Linked DNA regions of Methylosinus sp. H3A. The protein of the gene in region 1 interacts with the protein of each later gene in a pairwise test. Links are inferred from orthologs where the notes say so. Each region holds a gene or a part of one and is shown on either strand. Other genes may lie near its edges. The genes, in order: IY145_RS20650 and IY145_RS04625.

What was found.
Region 2: the proteins of IY145_RS20650 (region 1) and IY145_RS04625 interact in binary tests that used the Escherichia coli proteins (3 or more experiments, as listed by UniProt). The link is inferred for Methylosinus sp. H3A from one-to-one orthologs.

Annotation. Positions count from the first base shown.
Region 1 is NZ_JADNQW010000005.1:3,818,889-3,822,194, forward strand. What follows is about bases 158-3,154. They hold IY145_RS20650 (ABC-F family ATP-binding cassette domain-containing protein), read left to right. Parts: upstream 158-729; coding sequence 730-2,580; downstream 2,581-3,154. Other genes in these bases: IY145_RS20655 (GNAT family N-acetyltransferase), read right to left, coding at 2,664-2,990. Outside these bases: IY145_RS20660 (lipoprotein-releasing ABC transporter permease subunit), read left to right, coding at 3,229-3,306. UniProt on the Escherichia coli protein: Genetic data indicate it may be involved in ribosome assembly or function.
Region 2 is NZ_JADNQW010000005.1:334,594-338,470, reverse strand. The notes cover bases 1-3,568. They hold IY145_RS04625 (2-oxoglutarate dehydrogenase E1 component), read left to right. Parts: upstream 1-365; coding sequence 366-3,368; downstream 3,369-3,568. Other genes in these bases: odhB (2-oxoglutarate dehydrogenase complex dihydrolipoyllysine-residue succinyltransferase), read left to right, coding at 3,371-3,568; sucD (succinate--CoA ligase subunit alpha), read left to right, coding at 1-229. In the rest of the region: more of odhB, read left to right, coding at 3,569-3,877. UniProt on the Escherichia coli protein: E1 component of the 2-oxoglutarate dehydrogenase (OGDH) complex which catalyzes the decarboxylation of 2-oxoglutarate, the first step in the conversion of 2-oxoglutarate to succinyl-CoA and CO(2).

The DNA.
Region 1 (3,306 bases):
GGTCGGCATATTGACGTCCCTGGCCCAGAAGCGCGCCGCCGGCGACGACGAGGTCCGCAGTCGAGTGGAAGCCCTCCAAGCGGAAATCGCTCAGTCTGAGGACAGGCTGAAGCGCCTCTATAGAATGGTCGAGGACGGCGTCACCGACATGGACGATCTGCTTCGGGACCGTCTCGCCACTCTCAAATCCGACCGGGAGCGGGCGAAAGCCGCGCTGGAGCGGATCAAAGCCCAGGCCGCGCCGCAAATCCAGCTCGAACCAGACCAGCTCGAGCGATTCGGCACATTCATGCGCGAGAAGATCACCGTGGGAGAGACGTCGTTCCGCAGAGCCTATTTGCGGGCGGTCGTCGAAGCCGTCGAGGTCGACGACCACATCATCCGCATTCACGGCTCCAAAGCCAGCCTCGAACAGGCCGTCGTCGCCGGAGAACAAATCGGCAAGGGTGTTCGCGGTTTTATACGCAAATGGCGCGCCCAACGGGAATCGAACCCGTGTTTTCGCCGTGAAAGGGCGACGTCCTAGGCCTCTAGACGATGGGCGCGGGCTGCGCCGGCGAGTGGCCGGCGCGAAGCGGGCGCAGATATAGAGGGCCGCGCTCGGGCTGACAAGCGCCATGAACGCCTTTGTCGTTAGCCTCCCGCGGGCGGCGCCCCTTCCCGCGTCGCGGGCCCTGTTCCGCGGCGCCGACGTTGCACATCGACCGCAAAGGCCCTAGAGGCGAGGCCATGCTTTCCATCGATGATCTCACCTACCGGCTCGGCGCGAGGCTTCTCTTCGACAAAGCCTCCGTCTTCCTGCCGCCGCGGACGAGGGCCGGCTTCGTCGGCCGCAACGGCGCCGGCAAGACGACGCTGTTCCGCATGATCTGCGGCGAGATCGCAGGCGAGACTGGAACAATATCTCTGCCCGCCAAGCTGAAGATCGGCCGCGTCGAGCAGGAGGCGCCCGGCGGACCGACGGCGCTCGTCGATTTCGTGCTCGCCGCGGACACCGAGCGCGCCGCGCTGCTGGAGCGCGCCGAAACCGAGACCGACCCCCATGAGATCGCCGAGATCCAGACGCGCCTCGTCGACATAGACGCCCATGCGGCGCCGGCGCGAGCCGCGGCTATCCTCTCCGGCCTCGGCTTCGACGCCGAGGCGCAGCAGCGCCCGCTCTCGGAATTCTCGGGCGGCTGGCGCATGCGCGTCGCGCTCGCCGCCGTGCTGTTCTCGCAGCCGGAGCTTCTGTTGCTCGATGAGCCGACCAATTATCTCGATCTCGAGGGCACGCTCTGGCTCGTCGACTATCTCGCGCGCTACCCTGCGAATGTCGTCGTCATCAGCCATGATCGCGACATGCTCGACGCCGTCTCGACGCATATTCTGCATCTCGAGCGCGGCCGGCTGACGCTCTACAAGGGCAATTACAGCGCCTTCGAGGCGCAGCGGCTCGAGGCGCGCGCGCTCGCCGCCAAAGCGGGCAAGAAGCAGGAGGAGCGCCGCCGCGAGCTGCAGGCCTTCGTCGACCGTTTCCGCTTCAAGGCGACCAAGGCGCGGCAGGCGCAGTCGCGCCTCAAAATGCTCGCCAGACTGGAGCCCGTCACCGCCATCGTCGACGACGAGGTGCTGCCCATCTATCTGCCTTCGCCGGAAAAGCCGCTGTCGCCGCCGATCATCGCCTTTGAAAATGTCAGCGTCGGCTATGGCGATCGCACCGTGCTGTCGCGCCTGTCGCTGAGCCTCTCGAATGACGATCGCATCGGCTTGCTCGGCTCCAATGGCAATGGCAAATCGACCTTCGCCAAGCTGCTGTCGGGGCGTCTCGAGGCCAAGAGCGGCAATGTGGTGCGGGCGGCAAAGCTCGAGGCCGGCTTCTTCGCCCAGCATCAGATCGACGATCTGAACGAGCAGGACACGCCCTACTCCGTCTTCGCGGCGCTGATGCCCGGCGCGCCCGAGGCGCGCATTCGCACGCGCGCCGCCCAGACCGGCTTTTCCGGCGCGCGCGCGGAAACGAAGATCGAGCGTCTCTCCGGCGGCGAGAAGGCGCGGCTGCTGCTCGGCGTCGCCTCCTTCGCCGGACCGCATCTGCTCATTCTCGACGAGCCGACGAACCATCTCGACATCGACAGCCGCGCCGCGCTGGTCGAGGCGATCAACGCCCATGAAGGCGCGATCGTGCTCGTCTCCCATGATCGCTATCTGCTGGAGGCCTGCGCCGACCAGCTATGGCTCGTCGAAGGCGGCACTGTGCGCGCCTTCGACGGCGACGTCGACGATTATGCCCGCTATGTGCTGGCGCGGGCCAATGGCGACGCGCGGGACGCGCGCAAGGACGAGGAATCGCGCGAAAAGCCTCGCCGGGTCGAAGGAAAACGCGACGCCGGCCAAGCGCGCCGCAAGCTCGCGGTCGCGGAAGAACGCATGAAGAAGCTCGGCGAGCTGTTGGCGCGCGTCGATGCGGCGCTCGCCGATCCGAGCGCCTTTTCGCGCAATCCGCAGGAGGCGAATCGGCTCGCCCAGCAGCGCGCCGATCTCGCGACGGCGCTCGCCGAGGCCGAAGATCAATGGCTCGCGCTATCGGACGAGGGCTGAGCAGGATTTCGAAAAATCCTGCGTCTCCCGAAGACTCTGAGCCGGCGTTCGTCGGCGAGGCGACGGATGCAGGCTCAGACCGCTCAGGCCGATTTGCGAAGGACGATATCCGCGAATTCCTGGTGGCGCGCGATATAATCGGCCACGAAGGAGCATTCCGGAACGACTTTGAGCCCCCGCGCCCGCGCCCATTCCAGCGCGCCGCGGATCAGCTCCGAGGCCGCGCCCTTGCCGCGCAGAGCCGGCGGCGTCTCCGTATGGGTGAGGACGATGGCGCCCGGCGCCAGACGATAATAGGCGACGGCCGTGCCGTCTTCGAGATCGAGCTCGAAGCGATCGAACTCGACATTGTCGTGGACAGCGCCATGCGCTTTGCGCGGCGCGCTCTTCAGCTGGGCGATCGAACCCATGTGTCGTTCTCCTCGATTGCCCACCGCCGAACCTCGAGGTGGTGACCGCAGTGCAGCAAATTAAGGGCCAGGCGTTAATTTTTCTCGTTGACTTTTCTCGCCGAGCGAAACCGGACACGAGCCCTTGTCGGTTTTCGGCCACTCGCCCGCGCCCGCCTTCGATTCGCCGCCGTCGCATGAGAAAGGCCCAATTCTATGGCGCGCTTGAAAGGCTCGAGCGGATGGGCACAATGCCAAAATGAGCGAATCTACTTTGTCTTCCGTGGTCGAGATCGAGCCGACGCCGCGCACGCGCGTCTTCGCGCCCTTCGAATGG
Region 2 (3,877 bases), 3.5 Mb from region 1 along the record:
CCAGTTCTTGAAAGACGAGGCCAAGCGGGGCCGCATGAAGCCGATGGTCGGCTTCATCGCGGGCCGCACCGCCCCTCCGGGGCGGCGCATGGGTCACGCCGGGGCGATCGTCTCCGGCGGCAAAGGCGACGCCGAGAGCAAGATCGCGGCGATGGAATCGGCCGGGATCGTCGTCTCGCCGTCTCCGGCGCGGCTCGGCAAGACATTGGTCGAAACGCTGAACCGCTGAGGTTCGGCGACATTGCGCGTCGGCGAATCGCCGGCGCGCTCCCCCGAAATATGAGCGCGGGGCGAAATCTTTAAAGAATTGTCAAAATGATTTCGCTCAACTTCGAGAAAGTTCTGCGCTCGGGAGACTGAACAGAATGGCGCGTCTCGAGACGAATGGCGGATCGGCGGGCGGTGAAAAACAGCCCTCGCCGCGCGGGAACGCTTCTGCCCAGAACTCGCTTCTGCAGAGCGTCGACGCGAGATACCTCGAACATCTGCTCGCAGCCTATGAGGCCGATCCCTCGTCGGTCGGCCCGGCTTGGCGCGACTATTTCGCGAGCCTCGGCGTAGACGCGGCTCCTGCGGCCGGCCCGTCTTGGGCGCGGCCCGGCTGGCCGGCGACGCCTGCGGACGAACTCGTCGCGGCGCTGGGCGGCGAGGCGCGCGAGACGGTCAAGCCCGCGGCGGGCAAGGCGGCGGCGGGCGAGCGTGCGCCTTCGGCCGAGGAAATCCAGCGCGCCGCGCGCGACAGCGTGCGCGCGCTGATGATGATCCGCGCCTATCGCATGCGCGGCCATTTGCACGCCAATCTCGATCCGCTCGGCCTCGAGCAGCGCCACGACCATGGCGAGCTGCATCCCGAGACCTATGGCTTCACCGATGAGGATTACGATCGCAAAATCTTCATCGACGGCGTGATGGGCATGAAATACGCCAGCGTCTTCGAGATGGTGGCGATCCTGCGCCGCACCTATTGCGGCCCCATCGGCTATGAATTCATGCATATCTCCAATCCGGAGGAGAAAGCCTGGATTCAAGCGCGCATCGAAGGCCCGAAGAAGGAGATCGTCTTCACCGAGGAGGGCAAGAAGGCGATTCTGCGCAAGCTGGTCGAGGCGGAAGGCTTCGAGAAGTTTCTGGATGTCAAATATACGGGCACGAAGCGTTTCGGCCTCGACGGCTCGGAAGCCATCATCCCGGCGCTGGAGCAGATCATCAAGCGCGGCGGCGCGCTCGGCGCCAAGGAGATCGTGCTCGGCATGGCGCATCGCGGCCGGCTGAATATTCTCTGTCAGGTGATGGCCAAGCCGCATCGCGCTCTGTTCCACGAGTTCAAGGGCGGCTCCTTTCTGCCGGACGAGGTGGAAGGTTCGGGCGACGTCAAATATCACCTCGGCGCCTCGTCGGATCGCGAGTTCGACAACAATAAGGTGCATCTCTCGCTCACCGCCAATCCGTCGCATCTCGAGATCGTCGATCCCGTCGTGCTCGGCAAGGTGCGCGCCAAGCAGGATCAATATCGCTGCACCGAGACCGAGCGGCGCGTGGTGATGCCGCTGCTCATCCATGGCGACGCCGCCTTCGCCGGCCAGGGCGTCGTGGCGGAATGTTTCGGCCTGTCGGGGCTGAAGGGCCATCGCACCGGCGGCTCGGTGCATTTCATCATCAATAATCAGATCGGCTTCACCACCTACCCGCGCTATTCGCGCTCCTCGCCCTATCCGTCCGATGTGGCGAAGATGGTCGAGGCGCCGATCTTTCATGTGAATGGCGACGATCCGGAGGCGGTCGTCTACGCCGCGCGCATAGCGACGGAGTTTCGTCAGCAGTTCCAGAAGCCCGTCGTCATCGACATGTGGTGCTATCGCCGTTTCGGCCACAATGAGGGCGACGAGCCGGCGTTCACCCAGCCGCTGATGTATAAGAAAATCCGCGCGCACAAGACGACGCTGGAGCTCTATAGCGAGAGGCTGATCGCCGAAGGACTGCTGACGCGCGAGGATGTCGACGCGATCAAGAACGAATGGCGCCAGCGTCTCGAGCAGGAGATGGAGGCGTCGCAATCCTATAAGCCCAATAAGGCGGATTGGCTCGACGGACGTTGGGCGGGCGTGAAGCCCGGCTATCAATCCTCCGAGGACGAGCGGCGCGGCAAGACCGGCGTGCCGGTCGAGACTCTGCGCCGCATCGGCATGGAGCTGACGCAGACGCCGGAGAATTTCCACATTCACCGCACGATCCAGCGCTTCCTCGACGGGCGCCGCGCATCGATCACCAGCGGCGTCGGCATAGATTGGGCGACGGCGGAGGCGCTGGCCTTCGGCTCGCTGCTGGCGGAAGGCTATAATGTCCGCCTCTCTGGCCAGGACAGTGAGCGCGGCACCTTCTCGCAGCGCCATTCCGTGCTGATCGATCAGGAGGACGAGGCCCGCTATCTGCCGCTCGATCATGTCGGCGTGGGGCAGGGGCGTTTCGAGGTCATCAATTCGATGCTCTCGGAAGAGGCGGTGCTCGGCTTCGAATATGGCTATTCGCTCGCCGAGCCGCGCTCGCTGGTTTTGTGGGAGGCGCAATTCGGCGATTTCGCCAATGGCGCGCAGGTCGTCTTCGATCAGTTCCTCTCCGCCGGCGAGCGCAAATGGCTGCGCATGTCGGGCCTCGTCTGCCTGCTGCCGCATGGCTATGAGGGGCAGGGGCCGGAGCATTCCTCGGCCAGGCTCGAGCGCTATCTGCAGCTCTGCGCGGAGGATAATCTGCAAGTCGCCAATTGCTCGACGCCGGCCAATTACTTCCATATTCTGCGTCGGCAATTGCATCGCGACATTCGCAAGCCGCTGGTGTTGATGACGCCGAAATCGCTGCTGCGCCACAAGCGCTGCGTGTCGCGTCTCGACGAGATGGGCGAGGGGACGATGTTCCATCGCTTCATCTCCGACGACGCGGAGTTGCAGCCCTCGGAAAAATTCCGCCTCGCGCCCGACGACAAGATCGCGCGCGTGATCCTGTGCTCGGGCAAGGTCTATTACGACCTGTTCGAGGAGCGCGAGTCGCGCGGTGCCAATGACGTCTATCTCCTGCGCGTCGAGCAGCTCTATCCCTTCCCGTTGAAGGGACTGGTGACGATGATGTCGCGCTTCAAGCAGGCCGATGTCTTCTGGTGCCAGGAGGAGCCCAAGAATATGGGCGCCTGGTCCTTCGTCGAGCCCTATCTCGAATGGGTGCTGACGCAGGTCGGCGGCAAGTCCAAACGCGCTCGCTACATCGGCCGTCCGGCTTCGGCCTCGACCGCGGCGGGCACAATGTCCAAGCATCAGGCGCAGCTGCGGGCCTTCCTCGACGAGGCCTTTGCGACGCGCATCTCTTTGGCGGCGGAGTGATCATGACGGAAATCCGTGTTCCGACGCTCGGCGAATCGGTGAGCGAGGCGACGATCGGCCGCTGGTTCAAAAAGCCGGGCGACGCTGTCGCGGCGGATGAAGCGCTCGTCGAGCTCGAGACCGACAAGGTCACACTCGAGGTGAATGCGCCCGCCGCCGGCGTGCTGACCGATGTGATCGCCAAGGATGGCGAGACGGTCACGCCCGGCGCGCTGCTCGGGCAGATCGCCGAAGGCGCCGCCGCTGCGCCGCGTCCGGCGCCCGCGGCCCCCACCGTCGCGCCGCCCCCCGCAGCAGCCGCGCCGGCCGTTGTCGCCGAAGCGTCGGCCCGGCCGCCGGCGCCCTCCGCCGCCAAGATCGCGAAAGAGCAGGGCGTCGATCTCTCCGGCGTCGTCGGCTCCGGCAAGCAGGGTCAGCTGCTCAAGGGCGATGTTCTCGCTCTCGCGGCGCGGTCCGCGCCCGCGCCCGCGGCGCCTGCGCCCGTGAACGCTCCGGCGGCGCCGCGTCCG